2 regions of the Priestia sp. FW507-14D1A genome follow, and region 2 is predicted to be linked to the other one. Evidence: riboswitches for the same ligand, from Rfam matches in the RefSeq annotation. Region 2 holds a riboswitch; the other holds the start of a gene.

Region 1 (9,148 bases), on a different contig from region 2:
CACCTAGTGATTGTAGATAACGGGCGATCTGCGATTTTAGGAACTGAGTTTCAATCTGTTTTACAGTGTATTCGCTGTGCGGCATGTGTGAATGTATGTCCCGTGTATCGCCATATTGGAGGGCATTCATATGGATCTATTTATTCAGGTCCGATTGGAGCTGTATTATCTCCTTTGCTTGGAGGCTATGAAGACTACAAAGAGCTTCCCTATGCATCAACGCTATGCGCAGCCTGTACAGATGCCTGTCCGGTCAAAATTCCGCTGCATGAGCTATTACACAAGCATCGTCAGCGAATTGTCGAAAAAGAAGGAAAAGCACCTATTTCGGAAAAGCTGGCGATGAAAGCATTTGGCTTGGGAGCAGCTTCTTCTTCTCTATATACAGTGGGCGCTAAAGTAGCACCGGCAGCTCTTACGCCTTTTATGTCAGGAAGCAGTATTTCCAAAGGACCTGGTCCATTAAAAGCGTGGACGGAAAGCAGAGAGTTTCCCGCACCTACAAAAGAGCGCTTACGAGATTGGTTTGATAAAAGGAGTGATGATGATGAACGGAAGCATTCAAAATAGAGACAGTTTTTTAGACAATGTTGCTGCTAATCTTAAGCGAAACAGGCGAACAAGCGGCGTAGTAAAGCCACAATGGAAGCACGCTCCTCAGCATGAGGTCTACCGCAGCTATTCGCCGGATCAATTAAAGAAAGAGCTTGAAAACCATTGCGAACGTATTCATACTCGCTATGTAGAAACATCATCACAACACTTGCCAGCTGTCCTTGAGGAAGCCGTAGCGAACTATGGAAATGGTCTTGTGAGCACGTGGGATGATCCTAGATTTTCCGAATATGGATTGAATCTGCTGATGGAGAAATGGGAAACAAGCAGTAGCCTTCATGTATGGAATTCTGCAAAAGGCGATGAGAATATTACACTAGCTGAACAAGCAAATGTTGGCATTACCTTCAGTGATTTGACGCTAGCGGAATCCGGCACAGTTGTTTTGTTCAGCAGCGCTGAAAAAGGACGATCGGTCAGTTTGCTGCCCGCCACTTATATTGCAATCATTCCTCAAAGCTCAATTGTTCCTCGCATGACACAAGCCGCTGAAATGATTCATGAAAAAGTAGAGCGAGGAGAAACGATTGCTTCTTGCATTAACTTTATTACGGGACCGAGCAATTCAGCCGATATTGAAATGAATTTAGTCGTTGGCGTGCATGGACCTATTCAGGCCACTTATATTGTAGTGAATGATCGATGAGGCTGGGACAAACGTATTTTAGGCGAAGTGAAAAACGAACCGTGAATCAACATGTTTGATTCACGGTTCGTTTTCTTTGTTATGTTGAGCATAGGTTTTAGCTGTTTCATTCCTTCTAGCAGTGGATTGGAGGACAAGGCAAAGACTCCTGCGGAAAGCGAAGTCTTGCACGGAAACCAACTGCGGTGTCACAAGCGGTTCAGCTAGCTCATGCATCTCATTTGTTCGTCTTTAGATTGGATTCATTTTGTTATGTCTCAGCCTCTTTTATTCATGCTCCATTTCTAAATAGCGGGATAATGTGAAGAAATGTCGCATTTTGAATAAACGTGCCTAATTTTAAAAAGGTAAAAAGCAAATCTTGTAGAATATTAAGTCTATAGATAAAAGGTGGGGAAATGGGAAGTGCAAAAGAAAGGAGCAATGAGCATGTCACCACATAGAGAATTAACATCTGAAGCTGCGCAAAAGCAGCAAGATGAATTACAGCAGCTACGAGCTATTTTTAATGACGTATTAGATGCCATTGTCGTATTTGATGAGTATTTTCAAGTTATAAATGCAAATGAATCAGCCTGCGGGCTGTTTGAAAAAACAAAGGATGAGCTATTAACGTATCAAATGAAAGATTTTCTGATGTATTTTCCGTATGACATGATTGAAGCATATTATCCAGCACTTTTAGAAGAAAGCTATTTCAAATATGAAGGCGCGATGACGCTTCGAAGCGGCATGATGAAGCATGTTGAATTTACTTCACACAAACATAGTCACATGTCGGGCATTATTGTGTGTACATTTCGGGATATTACGCAGCACAAAATGATGGAAAATGAACGGTTTATTAGTCATCATATGTTTATGGATGTATTTAATGAAGCGGTAGACGGAATTGTCATTTTTGATCGAACGGGTCAGCTTATCGACGCGAACCCTTCATTTTGCGAACGATTAAATTATACAAGAGCACAGCTTCTAACCAAAACATTAGAAGAGCTTGTAGAACCTACTTATCATTATAAGGTGAAAAAATTATGGAGAACTCTGCATCAAGAAGGAAAGACAAGCGGCGAGCTACCGATCAGGCTCGAAAATGGAGACGTTACTTTTTTTGAATTTACCACAACGGCTAATATATACAGTCAATACTATATGTCCATTATGAGAGACGTGACGGAAAAACGGCTGATGGAGCAGCAACTGTTGAGAAGCGAAAAAAATTTCAGGGCTATTTTTGAAAATGCGATTGAAGCGATCTTGATTTGGAGAGATGATGGTGAAATCTTGAACGCTAATCTTGCTTCTTCGCGTACATTTGAGCTGCCGTTAAACAAATTAATTGGAAGCAATTTGTATACGTTTATCGATACAAAAAGCTTTAGTGCGTTAAAGGTGCTCCAAACGTTTCAAACAAAAGGAGAAATTCGTAATCAGCTTCCTTTTTACATGCCAAATGGAGAAATCAAGCAGTTGGAATTCACAGGGAAAAAAGGCATTATAGAAGGAGACCATTTAACGATTTTTCGAAACATCAGTGAACGTACAAAAATCGAACAGGAGCTTCGAAATAACGAAGAGAAATTCAGACAGATTTTTAATGGTTCGATCGATGGGTTAGTTTTATGGGACGGCAAGCGAAATATTATTGATGTAAATTCTTCTCTTTGTGATATTCTAGAACTCAGCAAAGAGGAGATTTGTGCGCACTCCATGGAGGATTTTATTTCTTCAGCGAATTTAGATGCGGTCATTGAGCATAAAGAAACGATTGAGCAAAAAGGGGAAGCTGAAGGAGAGATTACGTACGTTACGGGGAACGAAAAAGTTAAAAATATCGAATTTTCCACGAAAAAAGATATCTTGCCAGGTCTATATATGACGCTTTTACGAGACGTAACGGAACGAAATCAAATGCAGGAGCAGATTCGAAAATCGGATACGCTTCAAGTAGTCGGACAGTTAGCAGCTGGGATTGCGCATGAAATCCGCAACCCAATGACAGCTTTAAAAGGATTTGTGCAGCTGTTAGAAAGCAGCATTCAAGAAGATCATTCTCTTTATTTTGATATTATTAAATCCGAATTAAAAAGAATTGAAACCATTATTACAGAGTTTCTAGTACTCGCTAAGCCACAGGCAGTAAAGTTTGAAAAGAAAAATCTAGATGCGGTTGTGAAAGAAACGATCGATTTATTAAATGCTCAGGCGCTTTTAGAAAATATTCAGTTTGAACTAAGTGTGTCCCCTCAGCTGCCAATGGTATACTGCGAGCCGAACCAAATTAAGCAAGTACTAATAAATGTCATTAAAAATGCAATTGAAGTCACGTCAAACGGAGGAAAAATTTTTGTTGATGTCTCCTCTACAGAGCCGCACTACGTGACGGTCTCCATTCGAGATCAAGGAGACGGAATGCCCGAAGAGCGCATCAAGCGCTTAGGAGAACCATTTTATACGACAAAAGAAAAAGGAACGGGACTCGGTTTGATGGTCTCATATAAAATTATCGAAGAACATAAAGGGCGCATTGAAGTGGAAAGCAAAATAGGAGAAGGCACAGCTTTTCATGTTATTCTTCCAGCCTAAATAGAAAGGATAAGCAAGTATGTACTATGGAGAAATGAATTTATTTTCTGATTTGAAAATTTATATTGTAGCCTCGGAAAAAGGGGTTCAACATATTTGGTTTGATAGCGATGATCATAATGAGCAGCTTAAAAAACTTGTCCATGACGAGGATTATCACCATGTGAAAGAAGCGAAGCGACAGCTGCAGGATTATGCTGAAGGGCGCACGCTAACATTTGATTTGCCTTTGGATATAAAAGGAACAGACTTCCAAAAAGAAGTGTGGTTAACGCTTGAACATATACCTTATGGACAAACGTGGTCTTACAGTGAGGTAGCGGAGTCTGTTAATCGCTCTAAAGCCGTAAGAGCTGTGGGACAAGCGAATCGTCGAAATCCACTGCCTATTATTTTGCCTTGTCATCGTGTGATTGGCAAAAATGGAGCTTTAACAGGTTATGCAGGCTCGCAAACTCATATAAAAGAGAAGCTATTAATGCTTGAAAGAAATGTAGCAAAAGGTGCTCTGGAGTTAAAATAACTATTCACCGTCTAATTTCCAGCCTTCTCCTTGCACAAAAACACCGTCAATTTGCTGAGGAGAAGGGAGGGAATTTAGTTCTTCATCTTTGGATAAATCGAATAGCTGATATTGCTGCTTACGATTCAGCGCTTTGTTTTTATCCGTTTTTTGCTCTGAACTCATATTTACTCTCCCCCTTATTCAAAAGAAATCCCCTATAATATATGTAGAAAAGGAAGAGAGTACTGTTACAATTGTGTTACAAATGCAGGTGGAAATCAGTGCTCAATAAAAAAAGCCGCATAGCAGCGGCTTTTTTTATTGAGCAGATTGCAGCAAAACGTTTTGAATGGATTCAAAAGACGGGGCATGGATAATTCCATGCTCTGTAATAATGGCCGTAATCAGTTCGCTTGGCGTCACATCAAAAGCTGGATTGTACACAGAGATTCCGTCTGGAGCAATTTGCGTATCCCCAATGTGTGTGACTTCTTTAGGTGAACGTTCTTCAATAGGAATGCTGCTGCCGTCTTGAATAGATAAATCAAATGTGGACTGCGGCGCTGCTACGTAAAATGGAATACCGAATGCTTTCGCTAAAAGAGCAAGTCCATATGTTCCAATTTTGTTAGCCGTATCGCCATTTGCTGCAATGCGGTCAGCACCTACAATAATCCCATTAATTCCTTTTGTTTTAATGGTATGAGCGGCCATATTATCCGTAATCAGCGTAACGTCCACTCCCGACTGCTGAAGTTCCCATGCTGTTAAGCGAGAACCTTGAAGAACGGGTCTTGTTTCACAGGCAAATACTTCAAGCGGAATATCGCGCTGCTTAGACAAGTGAAAAGGTGCTAAGGCTGTTCCATAATAAGCTGTAGCAATTGAACCAGCATTACATATTGTCATGATTTTATCTTTCTTTTTAAATAAAGAAAGAGCATAATCTCCAATTCGGTAGCACGTTTCTTCATCTTCTACTTGAATTTGAATAGCTTCATGAACAACTTTTGTTTTAGCTTCATTAACGGACGAAGCGGATTCAGCGCTTTTCGCTACGCGCTCCAATGCCCAAAATAAATTGACGGCAGTAGGGCGTGAACTAGCTAAATACTGTTGATCAAGAGCTAGCTTTTTGTTAAATTCCTTGACTGAATCTGTGTCATAGCTAAGCACAGAAAGAGCAAGACCAAAAGCCGCCGTAATGCCAATTGCAGGGGCTCCGCGTACTTTCAAGGTAGTGATAGCATCCCATACGTCTTTAATGGTTTGCAGCTTAATATATTCAACTTTGCCAGGAAGCTGCTGCTGATCTAATAAAGTAATATATGATTCATTCCATTCCACTGAGCGCGGAAGTGATAGTGTATTTGTCATGCTGATACCGATCCTTTCATTGTGTACATTATTCGTTATCGAAGTAAATGTTCAAATTCATTTGGTGAAACGTCTTGTTGGTGCAGAAGCAAATAGCGTCCAATTTTTAACGCAGTACGTTTAGCGTTAATTTTTCTTTCCTCTGAAGAAATTTCGTCTAAGTCTGCCACGTGAGCTAAGCCAATCGTACGTCGAATGATTTCACATCCTGCATATCCAACAGCATCTTGCCACGTTTGCGTTAAAATTTCATGTAATAAGCGCTCATCTTTAGCGAAAGGTTCAGTGCTTTCAGAATGCCAAAGCGCAGTAAAGGTATCTTTGAATACGTTCCATGTGTTCGTAATGTGTGCAAATAACGGTTCGCGATTTGTTTCTCGAGAAAGAGCATTTAAAAATAAATTCGCAACAAATTGCCCTAAATCGAATCCAAACGGACCGTAGAAAGCAAACTCTGGATCAATCACTTTCGTTTCTTGACTGCTAGCAAAGATGCTGCCTGTATGTAAATCACCGTGGATTAGCGTTTGCGCATTTGTTAAAAATTTATATTTTAATTTTGCTGCTTGTAGCTTTACATCACTATCATTCCACAATTCTTCTACATCAGGACGCAGCGCTTTTTCAAATTCATTTGTATCAATATCAAAAAAAGGATCTGTAAAAACTAAATCTTCCGTAATATTGCATAAGTCGGGGTTGCTGTACTTAACAACTTCTTCTTTTTTATCCTGAGGCTTTAAGGCGAAATCAGACGTTTTGAACGCAATATGTCCTAAAAAAGAACCGATATGCTGTGAGAGCAGAGGATAACTTTCACCTTGAATAAGTCCGGCACGAGAAATCGTTAAATGAGACAGATCTTCCATGACCGTAACAGCAAGCGTTTCATCGTGGTAATAAACAGCGGGAACAAGTTCTGGCGTAAATGCACCGAATTGCTTGAGCGCATTGCTTTCAATTGTGGCACGGTTCAAGGATAGAGGCCAGCTTTCGCCTACAACTTTTGCATAGGGAAGTGCTTGTTTGACGATAATGGATTTATTCGTTTGATCATTTATGATGTGAAAGACGAGATTTAAGTTACCGTCACCAATTTCACGGGCAGTCAGTGCTTCTGTAGCATCAAAAAGACCTAGCTTTTTCACAAGTTTGATTGCTGAAATTTCTGTTAAAGGCTGATACTTCTCTGTTTTTGTTGTTGACATCGGAATCCCTCCATAGTTTATTAAACTGATTCGTTTACTAAGTTAATAGGTTTAAGAATATATGGAGGCTTTTATAATTTTAGAAAATATAAAAGCCTCTTTCGTTGGAAAGAGGCTTGATTGTAGTGTTCAAACCTCTTATCTGCCAGAAAAAATTACTTTCTGTTGGAATTAGCACCGTGCCTTTGTAAAACATGTTTTACGGGTGTGATCCATCTTAGGATGGAATGACGGTCGGTTGCTGGGCTTCACAGGGCCAAATCCCTCAGCCAACTCTTGATAAGAGTACGATTACTTATTCAATTTTGATTTGTTTGAATATTTTATGATATCTGGTGAAAATCGTATCATGCAAAAAAACGGCTGTCAATACATAATTAATAAAATTCTGTACGGCGATCTGTAAAGACAGGAATTTGTTTACGAATTTCTTTTACAAGTTCCAGGTTAACGTCAGCACTTAAAAGTTCTTCGCTATCGCCAGCTTCAGCGATTATTTCTCCCCACGGATCGATGACTAAGGAATGTCCGGCAAATGTGTTATTAGGATCTTGGCCTACACGATTACACGCGATTACATAGCATTGATTTTCGATTGCACGGCTAATGAGCAGGGCTTTCCAGTGGGCAAGTCTTGGAGCCGGCCACTGAGCGACAACAAACAAGACTTCTGCTCCGCTGCTAGTATGAACCCGTATCCATTCTGGAAAACGAATATCGTAACAAATAACTCCTGCGCACAGTGACTGTTCAAGTGTAAAAAGATTTTTTGCTGTTCCTGCTTCTAAATACAGGTGTTCATCCATTAATTTAAATAAGTGCAGTTTACTGTATTGTGATACTTCACGACCTTTTCGGTCAAAAATATACATCGTATTCGTGACACCTTGCTCTGTTTTTTTCGCAATCGAACCTGCCACAATATTTACTTCGTTTGTTTTAGCAAACTGAGAGATTAATTGCTTGGCTTGCTGCCCTTCATCATCTGCAATTTCGTCTAGCCGAGTCAAATCATAAGCTGTATCCCATAGCTCAGGAAGCACAAGGATATCAGGGTTTTCTTTCAGGGCTTCCGTCATTTTTTGTTCGATATATTTTCGGTTTTTAGTTGGGTTTCCAAACGCAATATCAAGCTGTAAACACGTAATTTTTACACTCACTTTATCATCCGTCCTTTTTTTAGTAGTTGAAAAAAATGACTTTACAAGTTGAGTATTACAATATATTATTTGTGACTAGAATTTCAAGAATTTTTTGAGAAGGTGTGCGATGATGAAACAATTTGAGCAATCGGAACTATTAAAAAGTTTACCAAAACAATTTTTTGCATCACTTGTAGGCAAGGTAGGAAAAGTAATGGCCCAAGGGCACGACGTTATTAACTTAGGGCAGGGAAATCCCGATCAGCCTACTCCTTCACATATTGTAGAAACACTGCAAAAAGCAAGTGCTAATCCTATGCATCATAAATATTCTCCATTTCGGGGGCACCAGTTTTTAAAAGAGGCCGTTGCGACTTTTTATAAACGAGAATATGGCGTTGATGTGGATCCTGAAAAAGAAGTAGCTATTTTGTTTGGCGGGAAAGGTGGACTTGTAGAAATCCCGCAGTGCTTATTAAACCCTGGAGATACGGTGCTGGTTCCCGATCCTGGATATCCTGATTACTGGTCTGGAGTAGAGCTTGCAAAGGCAAAGATGGAAGTGATGCCGCTCACGGCTGAAAATCATTTTTTACCCGTATACGAAGAGATAAGTGAACGTGCTAAAGAACAGGCAAAGCTCATGTTTTTAAACTATCCGAATAATCCTACTGGTGCAGTAGCAACGGCAGAATTTTTTGAAGACACCGTGGCGTTTGCTGCCAAGCACGATATTTGTGTGGTACACGACTTTGCCTACGGAGCAATTGGATTTGATGGTAAAAAGCCAATCAGTTTTTTACAGACTCCTGGTGCAAAAGAGACGGGAATTGAAATTTATACTCTTTCTAAAACGTATAACATGGCGGGATGGCGAGTTGGATTTGCTGTAGGAAATGCAAGTGTTGTAGAAGCTATTAATCTTCTTCAAGATCATATGTATGTCAGTCTCTTTGGGGCGGTTCAAGAGGCAGCAGCCGCAGCTCTGTTAGAATCTCAACAATGTGTGAATGATTTAGTTAAGCGCTATGAATCTAGACGCAATACCTTTATTCAAGGGCTTCGAGAA
Region 2 (9,148 bases):
GCGGGCTGCTGGAGCAGTCATGAAATTGAAGAACGAAGTTTAGGAGTAGGTATGGCTCTTGATAAAGCTAACAAGTCCATGACTGAAAAAGAATTTGATGAACAAGAAGAGTATCCCAAAAGGAACTTGATTACGTCAACCTACCAGCTGATCACCCCGCAAGTGGCAAGTTCAACAACTGTCCAAGGAGGACCTCAGCAGAAGGCTTACGTGAATATGGCTGAAACGGGAGATTCTATTCATCAAATGACTCGTGAATTATCATTGAGAAGAGAGACTTCGATTGCCAGCCAACATCTAAAAGTAATTATTATTGGCGAGGCTCTTGCGAGAACGTATAGTTTAGGAAAATTAGTGAATGAGTTTCTTCGTGATAATGAGATTAGACCAAGCTGTCTTGTACTTATTAGTAAAGGGAGAGCTAGGGACGGGCTAGAATCGAAGACAGCAGGAGAAATCCCGGCATTTCGTTTGGCTGGAATGGTGGAAAATGCATATCGAACAACGAGAATTTTACCTCCCACGTCGCTCATTAAATTAGAGAGCAATATTGAATCAGGGACTAGTTTTCTATTGCAAAATGTATTATCGGCAAATGGGGAAATCAAATTTGCTGGTGCTGCCATAATTAAAGGGAAAACAAACAAAATGATCGGTTTTTTGAATGAAGAAGAACTAGATGGTCTGACTTGGATCACAGGAAAAGGGAAAGGCGGGCTAGTGAAAAGCTTTGATAAAAAGACCGGTCAGCTGATTGTATACGAAATAGAATCCATGAAAAGTCATATTGAACCTCATGTTAAAGGAAATAGCATCTCCTTCGATGTGCATATTGAATCCGAGGGGAGGCTATCTGAAAATTGGGTGGTCTCAGGAAATCCTTTAAAAAATCAATTTTTACAGAAGGTGCAAAAAAACTCAGAAAAAAAAGTGGAGCACCTCGTAAAAAACACGGTAGAAAAAATGCAAAAAGAATATAAAGTCGATGTGGCCGGGTTCGGAAATCAATTGAGAATTAAAAGGCCCAGAGTATGGATGAGGGTTAAAGACAATTGGGATCAAACATTTAGTGAAGTTCCAATTAACTATGATGTAAAATTAATGATTAAAGATTATGGAACGTCAGGATCAAAAAAGTGAGCAGCTAAGTACAATTTGGCTTGTTTTGATGTTGGAAATGAAAGAAACTAAAAGGAATAGCCTTAGAGCTTGCTAAAAAATATTCCCCCCAGTAAGGAGCTTGAGGGATAAATGAAGAATAAGAGCTGTCCAGAACCGACAGCTCTTATTTGCTATTCAAAAATATAAGCTAATGCTTGAAGAGCCTGTTCTGGCGTTTCGACTACAACTTGGGCTTTGTTTGACAGTTCTTTAAGCGGGTGGTGCAGTTTTTCAGGGCGAACCAAAATTAGCGGTTTATCTAATGCGATGGCTGTCGCCGCATCCATTGCGCTGTTCCACTGTTTGTATTTTTCGCCAAATAAAGCAATAACCACATCAGATTTTTTAAGGAGCACCTGCGTGCGTAAATTATTAATTTGGGAAGCAGCTTCATCTTTTAAGACAGCGTTAGGCTGTTTTCCTAAAATTTCTTCTCCAATGTTGTCGGAGCGGTCATGGTCTGTCATGGGACCGACAAAGGTAAGGGGAAGGTTTAATTGTTCTGCTTGGTTTTTAATTTCGTCTCGCCAGTTATCGTGAATTTGCCCGGCAAGGTATACGGTTAAGTTCATTATGTAGAAGTCCTCCTCTAACTAAGATTTGTTTTATTTTATCAAATGTAAGCGGATAATACGAATGATTTGAATGGGCTACTTTTCCAAAAATAAGGTTATAGTAGACAAATAGTTAAAAAAGAGAAACAATAGAAGGCGTATTGCTAATTAAAGAAAGGATGTACATGATGACAGAAACAGTGCTACAAGTAGATCATGTCAATAAAGTAATTGGGAAGAAAACCATTTTGCATGATGTATCCTTATCGGTTGAGCGCGGTGAGATTTTCGGGTTGCTTGGTCCGAACGGTTCTGGAAAGACAACGCTAATTCGTACCGTAGTAGGACTCATTAAAGAAACAAAAGGGACAATTACCGTCAATGGGTTTCCTTTAAAGGAACAGTTTACATCAGCTATGAAATCAATTGGAGCGATTATTGAAAACCCTGAGTTTTATGATTATCTGACGGGCTATCAAAATTTAAAACACTTTGCGAATATGCATGAAGGGATCACAGCAGAACGCTTGGATGAAGTGATTGCGCTAGTAAAGCTTGAAAACAGCATCCATGCAAAAGTGAAGACGTATTCTCTTGGGATGAGACAGCGTTTAGGAGTAGCTCAAGCTATTTTACATAAGCCTGCATTGCTTTTACTAGACGAGCCAACCAATGGTCTAGACCCAGCGGGAATGAGAGAGTTTCGTACATATTTACAAACACTTTGCAGGGAAGAAGGAATTTCAATCTTAATCGCGAGCCACTTATTAAAAGAAGTAGAAGCATTATGTGATCGCGTTGGCATCATTCAAGACGGTGAGTTAAAAGCCGTTCAAGATCTATCTCCAAATCGTCAAGATCAAGGAATGTACGTAGAATTTGAAGTGTCTGATGCGCAAAAAGCAGCGGATCTTTTATCACAACAATTTGAAGTAACGGTGAGATCACATAGTATCGACGTGGCGATTGTAAAAGAGCAAATTCCAGCTGTGAATAAAAAATTAGTGGACAGCGATATTTTAGTCTACCAAATTACCCCTGTGTATGAGACGCTTGAAGATTCGTTTATGTCCGTTACGGAAGGAGAGCACCATGCTTAAGCTAATTCAAAATGAACACATGAAATGGTTTCACAAAAGAAGTACAAAAATCACGTTTATTACAATCGGCATTTTAACTCTTTGTATGGCTCTTTTAATGAAGAAAGTAGCAAACAGTGCAGGAACAGAAGACAATATTTTGAACTTCCTGTCATTTAGTTCAGGTATGCTGATTCTCGTTCAATTTTTCGCGCTTGCTGTTGGAGGGTCAATGGTTGCAAAAGAGTTTGAAGCAGGTACCATTAAACTTCTTTTAATTCGCCCTGCTAGACGTTCAACGATTTTAGCATCCAAGTACCTAACTCTCGTTTTAATTAGCTTATATTATTTACTGAGCTATTTGCTTTTTTCATTTGTATGGGGAGCATTGTTCTTTGGCTTTACCAGTCTAGAAGGAGATGCACAGCTGCTTAAAAACATTACGCTTACGTATGACAGTGCGTATATGGAAACGTTTATGATGATGACGTTCGCATTCATGCTGTCGTCTTTATTTAGAAACAGCGCGCTTGCTTCCAGTCTAGCTATTGTCGTAAGTATCGGCGCGAAAGCTGTAACAGGACTGGTATCAGAGCTAGGTTTATGGTGGGGGAAATTTTTATTATTTGCCAACACGAACTTTGTGCAGTATATGGACGGAATGAAGCCGCTGTTTGACGGCATGACGATTCCATTTTCCATTTTCATCTTAGTTGCCCATTTTGTCTTCTTTATGGGCGTAGCTTGGGCAGCGTTTTTAAAACGAGACGTAGCTAATTGATGTGAGAATTTTCGCACTATATATTTTTCTAAAATAGCATTTGACAATTAAATAAAAAGAGATTACAGTAGTGAAAGACTATTTTTAAAACAACTATAAACTTCTTATCAAGAGAGACGGAGGGACTGGCCCTATGATGTCTCGGCAACTGGCTGTACGCAGTGCGGTGCCAAATCCAGCAGACGATGTTTCGTTTGGAAGATGAGAAGGGTAATCTTATGATACAAATAAGAGACCTCTTCTTATCAATAAGAAGAGGTCTTTTTTTATTACGTAAACAAGAGGTGTTAAGAATGGAACAACAAAAAGGAAACGGCTGGGCGCTGTTACCGCTGGGCGTCTTTTTAGTCCTGTTTGTCGGATCAGGAATTATAACGGGAGATTTTTATAAGCTTCCTGTATTAGTAGCCATTATTATTGCAGCCATTGTGGCCCTGGCTATGAATCGTAAAGATTCACTTAATGTAAAAGTGGAGCGTTTTGCTAAAGGAGCAGGGCATCCTGATATCATTATTATGGTGCTTATTTTTATTTTAGCAGGTGCTTTTTCTGAAGTTGCTAAAGGTATGGGAGCTGTTGATTCAACGGTAAACTTAGCTCTCTCTGTGCTTCCGCAAAGCTTAGTGGTAGTCGGAATCTTTGTTATTGGCGCATTCATTTCAATTTCGATGGGAACGTCAATGGGAACAATCGCTGCGCTAGGACCTATTGCTGTAGGAATCAGTGAGCAAGCGCATGTATCCATTACATTAGCAATTGCTGCCGTTGTTGGTGGTGCAATGTTTGGAGATAATTTATCCGTAATCTCTGATACGACCATTGCAGCAGTTCGTACGCAAAAAACAAATATGTCAGATAAATTAAAAGTAAACTTTTTTATTGTCCTTCCTGCAGCGATTGTTACGGTAATTTTATTGCTTGTAATGACGCTAGGCAATACGTCATCAGTAGAAATTAAAGATTTTAGCTGGTTTAAAATCTTGCCTTATGTCGGCGTACTGGTTGCTGCCATATTTGGTGCAAACGTATTAAGTATTTTAACCGGAGGAATTGTGCTAGCCGGCGTGATTGGATTAGCTGACGGAAGCTACACGCTTTCTTCCCTTGCTAAAACTGTGACAGAAGGTATTGGCGGAATGTCAGAGTTAATTATTTTATCTCTGCTAATCGGCGGAATGGTTGAGCTTATTCGCTATAACGGCGGTATTCAGTTCTTATTGAATTTATTAACACGACGCATTCAAACAAAAAAAGGCGGCGAATTCAGCATCGCTGGACTAGTAAGTTTAACTAATTTAGCGACGGCTAATAACACGATTTCAATTATTACAGCAGGTCCGTTAGCAAAAGAAATCTCTGATAAATATTCAATTGATAATCGTAAATCAGCCAGTCTGCTTGACTTGTTTTCATGCAGCGTTCAAGGGCTTATCCCTTACGGCGCACAAATGCTTCTCGCAGCAGGATTTGCTAAAGTTTCACCGATTGAGATTATTCCATTTACATTCTACCCAATGTTAACAGCGGTTTGCGGGGTCATTGCAATTGTAATTGGATTTCCTCGTTTAAATAAAAATTCAAAGTCATCTAAAGAAGCTGCGTAATATCAAACCCTTAAAAAGAATGTTCTTTTTAAGGGTTTTTTACTGTTTAAAAAAATCAGTCGGCTTTTCATCATCTAACTCCTTCCAAAGCGTCTCGTTCTGTTTAAGTGCATAAGCCGCTCCTCCAATTTCAATCCCGCATAATAAAATGAATAATAAAATACCCATGAAATGACCTCCTTACGTAAATGAATAAAAACACGATGGTAACGGGTTTAGCTTCTTGCTGTTTCACTTTATAATGAGAATAAAGTATGAAACGCGTTTCAGCGCAAGAGAAAAAGGTGAAAACATGACAAATATCCGAGATATCGCAAAAAAAGCTGGTGTATCTGTTTCGACTGTATCCCGGGTGCTAAATCATCATCCGTATGTAAAAGAAGAAAAACGCCGGCTGGTAGAGCAGGTTATTCACGAACTTAATTATGAACAAAACATTAATGCCGTTCACTTATCAAAAGGGAAAACAAATATGATTGCCGTCGTCTTGCCTTTTATTAATCATCCGTATTTTAGTCTGCTTTTAGAAGGAGTGGCATCTCAAGCGTTAGAAAAGCAGTATCAGCTTGTTATTTGTCAGACGAACTATGATGTGAAAAAAGAAGAAGAAGCGCTTCATATGCTAAAAACAAAGCAAGTTGATGGAGTGATTATTTGTTCTAGAGCAAGCAGCTGGAGCACGATTGAATATTATCAGCAGTACGGACCGATAGCCGTGTGCGAAAACGTACAGAATCGTTCTATTCGCTCCGTATACGTTGATCATTATGCAGCTTTTAAACAGGCGCTTATGTATTTAAAAGAAAAAGGATATACGGATATTGGCTACTGTATTGGAAGAATGACGGGTACGAATAGTCAACAGCGGCAACAAGCATACAAAGAATATGTAGAAAGAATAAATCAGCCTTATCATCCGGAATGGGTTTTTCAAGGCTGTTTGAACGTGACAGATGGTGAAAAAGTGGTGGAAAAATTAGTGCAGATGAAAAATCGGCCTCAGGCGCTTTTAGTAACAAACGATCAAGTAGCTATCGGAATAAAAGCTCAGTGTGAACAAGCGGGTATTTCAGTTCCTGGTGAGTTAGCTATCATTGGTTTTGATAATCATCCGCTTTCTTCTTATTTACAAATAACAACGATCGAACTTCCTCTTAAGGAAATGGGAGAAACGCTTTTTACATTAGTTGGAAGTAAGACTCCTCAGAAAATTGAGCTCCCTTTTCGGTTTATTGAGCGTAAAAGCGTATGAATTTTTGATGATGCCATGAGGTGTTTTTACCGGATAAAACGAGCAAAAGCGGACATCATACGAGTAAAGAAAGAAGAAAAGGATGATGATCGTGGAGAAAAAAGAATATCAAGTGGGAGATCAAGTATTTGTTATTTACCGAAATCCTCATACGGCAAACGTTGCGAATATTAATCAAGCTGAAATTGTTGAACATCCCGAAAACAAAGGTGAAAAGGCGCTGTTTTTACATGAGTCTTACCATTTGTTAGCTGAAGATGATGCCGTATATTCAACGTATGAAGAAGCTGAAAAAATGTATAATAAGATATTTGATTATGAACAATATGACTGATGCAAGGCTCTCTTAAACGGAGAGTCTTTTTTGTTTGAAAAATAATTACCAAGGATAGAGTCTTTTTATTTTTCAAACGCTATTAGTATTAGAAAAAAGGAAGTGTGCATGATGATAAAACCTTTTGTACCTCAATTAGTATATATTGAGCCAGGAGCAATGGAGTACCCGCTTGGTGTTCAATTAAAAGAGAAATTTGAGAAGATGGGAATTGAGATTCGTCAAACAACTTCCCATAATCAAGTGCGTAATATACCGGGAAAAAATGATTTGCAAAAATACCGCAATGCCAAGTCAACTTTAGTAGTTGGCGTGCGTAAAACATTGAAATTTGATACATCTAAACCGTCAGCTGAATATGCAATACCATTTGCAACAGGGTGTATGGGGCACTGTCACTATTGTTATTTGCAGACAACAATGGGAAGCAAACCATATATTCGCACGTACGTGAATGTTGAAGAAATATTAGGTCAAGCAGAGCAATATATGCAGGAAAGAGCCCCTCAAATAACGCGATTTGAAGCGGCTTGTACATCTGATATCGTAGGAATTGACCATTTAACACATTCATTAAAGCGCGCGATTGAATATTTTGGGGAAAGTGAACTAGGTCAACTGCGCTTTGTGACTAAATTTCATCACGTGGATCATTTATTGGATGCTAAACATAATGGTCGCACGCGCTTCCGCTTTAGCATAAATGCAGATTATGTTATAAAAAACTTTGAACCTGGTACATCTCCTCTTGATTACCGGATTGAAGCTGCTAATAAAGTTGCAAAAGCCGGATATCCACTTGGCTTTATTGTGGCGCCTATTTACATTCATGAAGGTTGGCAAGAGGGATACCGTCAGTTGTTTGAAAAGCTTGACGCCTCTATACCTGAGGAGTCAAGAGATGATATTACGTTTGAAATGATTCAGCATCGCTTTACCAAGCCGGCCAAACGGGTAATCGAGAAAAATTATCCGAAAACAAAGCTTGAGATGAATGAAGAAGAGCGCCGCTACAAATGGGGGCGTTACGGAATTGGAAAGTATGTATACGCAAAAGATGAAGAACAAGAATTAAGAGAAACATTAGAATATTACATTGATCAGTATTTTCCGAATGCAAAAATCGAATATTTTACGTAATTATTCTACAGTAATTGAAAAGTTATTCTGACGCTTCAGTCAAAATAACTTTTCAATTTTTAATGTAAAAAAATAAATTGCTTGCTAATAAGTTGAAAAAAAGAGGTTATTTTTATCTCTTGTCGTATTACATACAAAAGGGAGGTGACTGAGATGTTAAAAAATGAAGAGTTTGCGCTAACAAAAGAATTAACAAACGAACAGCAAGAAGCTGCACGGAATTTTATTCAAGTGTTGTTCCAAGAAGATTTATCTGAATTTTGGAACATATTGTGTGATATCGATAAGTCTCGTATCTACGGCTTGTATGAAGCAAACCATTATTATGATTCTGATGTTGAACTGCATGGGTTTGTACAAGAAATAAGAGATAATGTAAGAGCTGTTTATGCGCCTCTTCAAGGGCAAGGGGGTATTTCGACGAAAGTTCGATATACAAGCGAAGGAAAGATGTATGTATACATATTAGGCAGTGGCGAAAACCCTAAGGTATATCCTGTTGGATTAATGCCTGAAACATATATCGAACAAGAACGTTTTTCTCAGCGGCTTCAAATTAGCATTTATAACGACGAGTTTCGAAACGTTGCCCTATAAACCATATATATGGAAAAATAAAGAATAATAAAATTAATTTGTTAAAATAGCAATATTTGGGGTATGTAATAGGTATAACATTAAAAAGGGGTGAAAGAAATGCATTATTATCGTATTTCAGAGGGAGACCATGAAGAGTATTGTGAAACGATTCTGCTTCATGAAAAGAAGTTTTGCAAAGAAACATTTCAATCTATGGTGCGAGAAGCAATGAATAATAAGCCCGGTAAAATTGACCGTGTGGATATTGTTAAATATTTAATTGGTCACCATAGCTTTCAAGTAGCCCACATCGAAGCGGGATTTCATAGTACATACAGCGAGAAAGTGACATAAAAAATGCAGCACATCCTATACAACGAACTTTTCTTTTGAAAAGGGCGCTGTATTTTTTTTTGCTTAAAATAGAATGTTTCTAAGTGATATTCCTTTTAATGGTATAATAGTTAAGTGCTGTAAGATATACATATAAAAATCACAAATACTTTAAAGAGAAAGGGTGAGGAAATATGGAAAAAGAAAGAATAGAAGAACTTGAACGAAAAATAAGCAGTTTAGAAGAAGACGTAGCCAGGCTAAAGTCGCTCGTATATAAAACAAATTCTCCAAGACCAAAAACAGTTCACGCTCCTCCCAAGCAGCGTGA

Evidence for each region. A riboswitch is a leader RNA that binds a small molecule or an ion and turns the genes downstream of it on or off. The one in region 2 is predicted to bind S-adenosylmethionine.
Region 1: linked by a shared signal. The riboswitch ahead of mtnK (S-methyl-5-thioribose kinase) and the one ahead of AC3WJG_RS18755 (Na+/H+ antiporter NhaC family protein) in region 2 are both predicted to bind S-adenosylmethionine.

What each region holds. Positions count from the first base shown of each region.
Region 1 is NZ_JBYSWQ010000002.1:384,600-393,747, reverse strand. It holds gene AC3WJG_RS10460 (LutB/LldF family L-lactate oxidation iron-sulfur protein) at 1-570, shown strand, start outside; gene AC3WJG_RS10455 (LutC/YkgG family protein) at 548-1,261, shown strand; gene AC3WJG_RS10450 (PAS domain S-box protein) at 1,667-3,847, shown strand; gene AC3WJG_RS10445 (methylated-DNA--[protein]-cysteine S-methyltransferase) at 3,867-4,370, shown strand; gene AC3WJG_RS10440 (hypothetical protein) at 4,371-4,535, opposite strand; gene mtnA (S-methyl-5-thioribose-1-phosphate isomerase) at 4,671-5,729, opposite strand; gene mtnK (S-methyl-5-thioribose kinase) at 5,765-6,937, opposite strand; SAM riboswitch class I at 7,073-7,223, opposite strand; gene AC3WJG_RS10425 (carbon-nitrogen family hydrolase) at 7,315-8,097, opposite strand; gene AC3WJG_RS10420 (pyridoxal phosphate-dependent aminotransferase) at 8,210-9,148, shown strand, end outside.
Region 2 is NZ_JBYSWQ010000005.1:223,846-232,993, forward strand. It holds gene AC3WJG_RS18735 (Ger(x)C family spore germination protein) at 1-1,140, shown strand, start outside; gene AC3WJG_RS18740 (YtoQ family protein) at 1,293-1,733, opposite strand; gene AC3WJG_RS18745 (ABC transporter ATP-binding protein) at 1,904-2,815, shown strand; gene AC3WJG_RS18750 (ABC transporter permease) at 2,808-3,575, shown strand; SAM riboswitch class I at 3,677-3,783, shown strand; gene AC3WJG_RS18755 (Na+/H+ antiporter NhaC family protein) at 3,869-5,179, shown strand; gene AC3WJG_RS18760 (hypothetical protein) at 5,219-5,347, opposite strand; gene AC3WJG_RS18765 (LacI family DNA-binding transcriptional regulator) at 5,472-6,431, shown strand; gene AC3WJG_RS18770 (transcriptional regulator SplA domain-containing protein) at 6,517-6,765, shown strand; gene splB (spore photoproduct lyase) at 6,877-7,905, shown strand; gene AC3WJG_RS18780 (hypothetical protein) at 8,059-8,502, shown strand; gene AC3WJG_RS18785 (hypothetical protein) at 8,602-8,838, shown strand; gene AC3WJG_RS18790 (DUF2339 domain-containing protein) at 9,012-9,148, shown strand, end outside.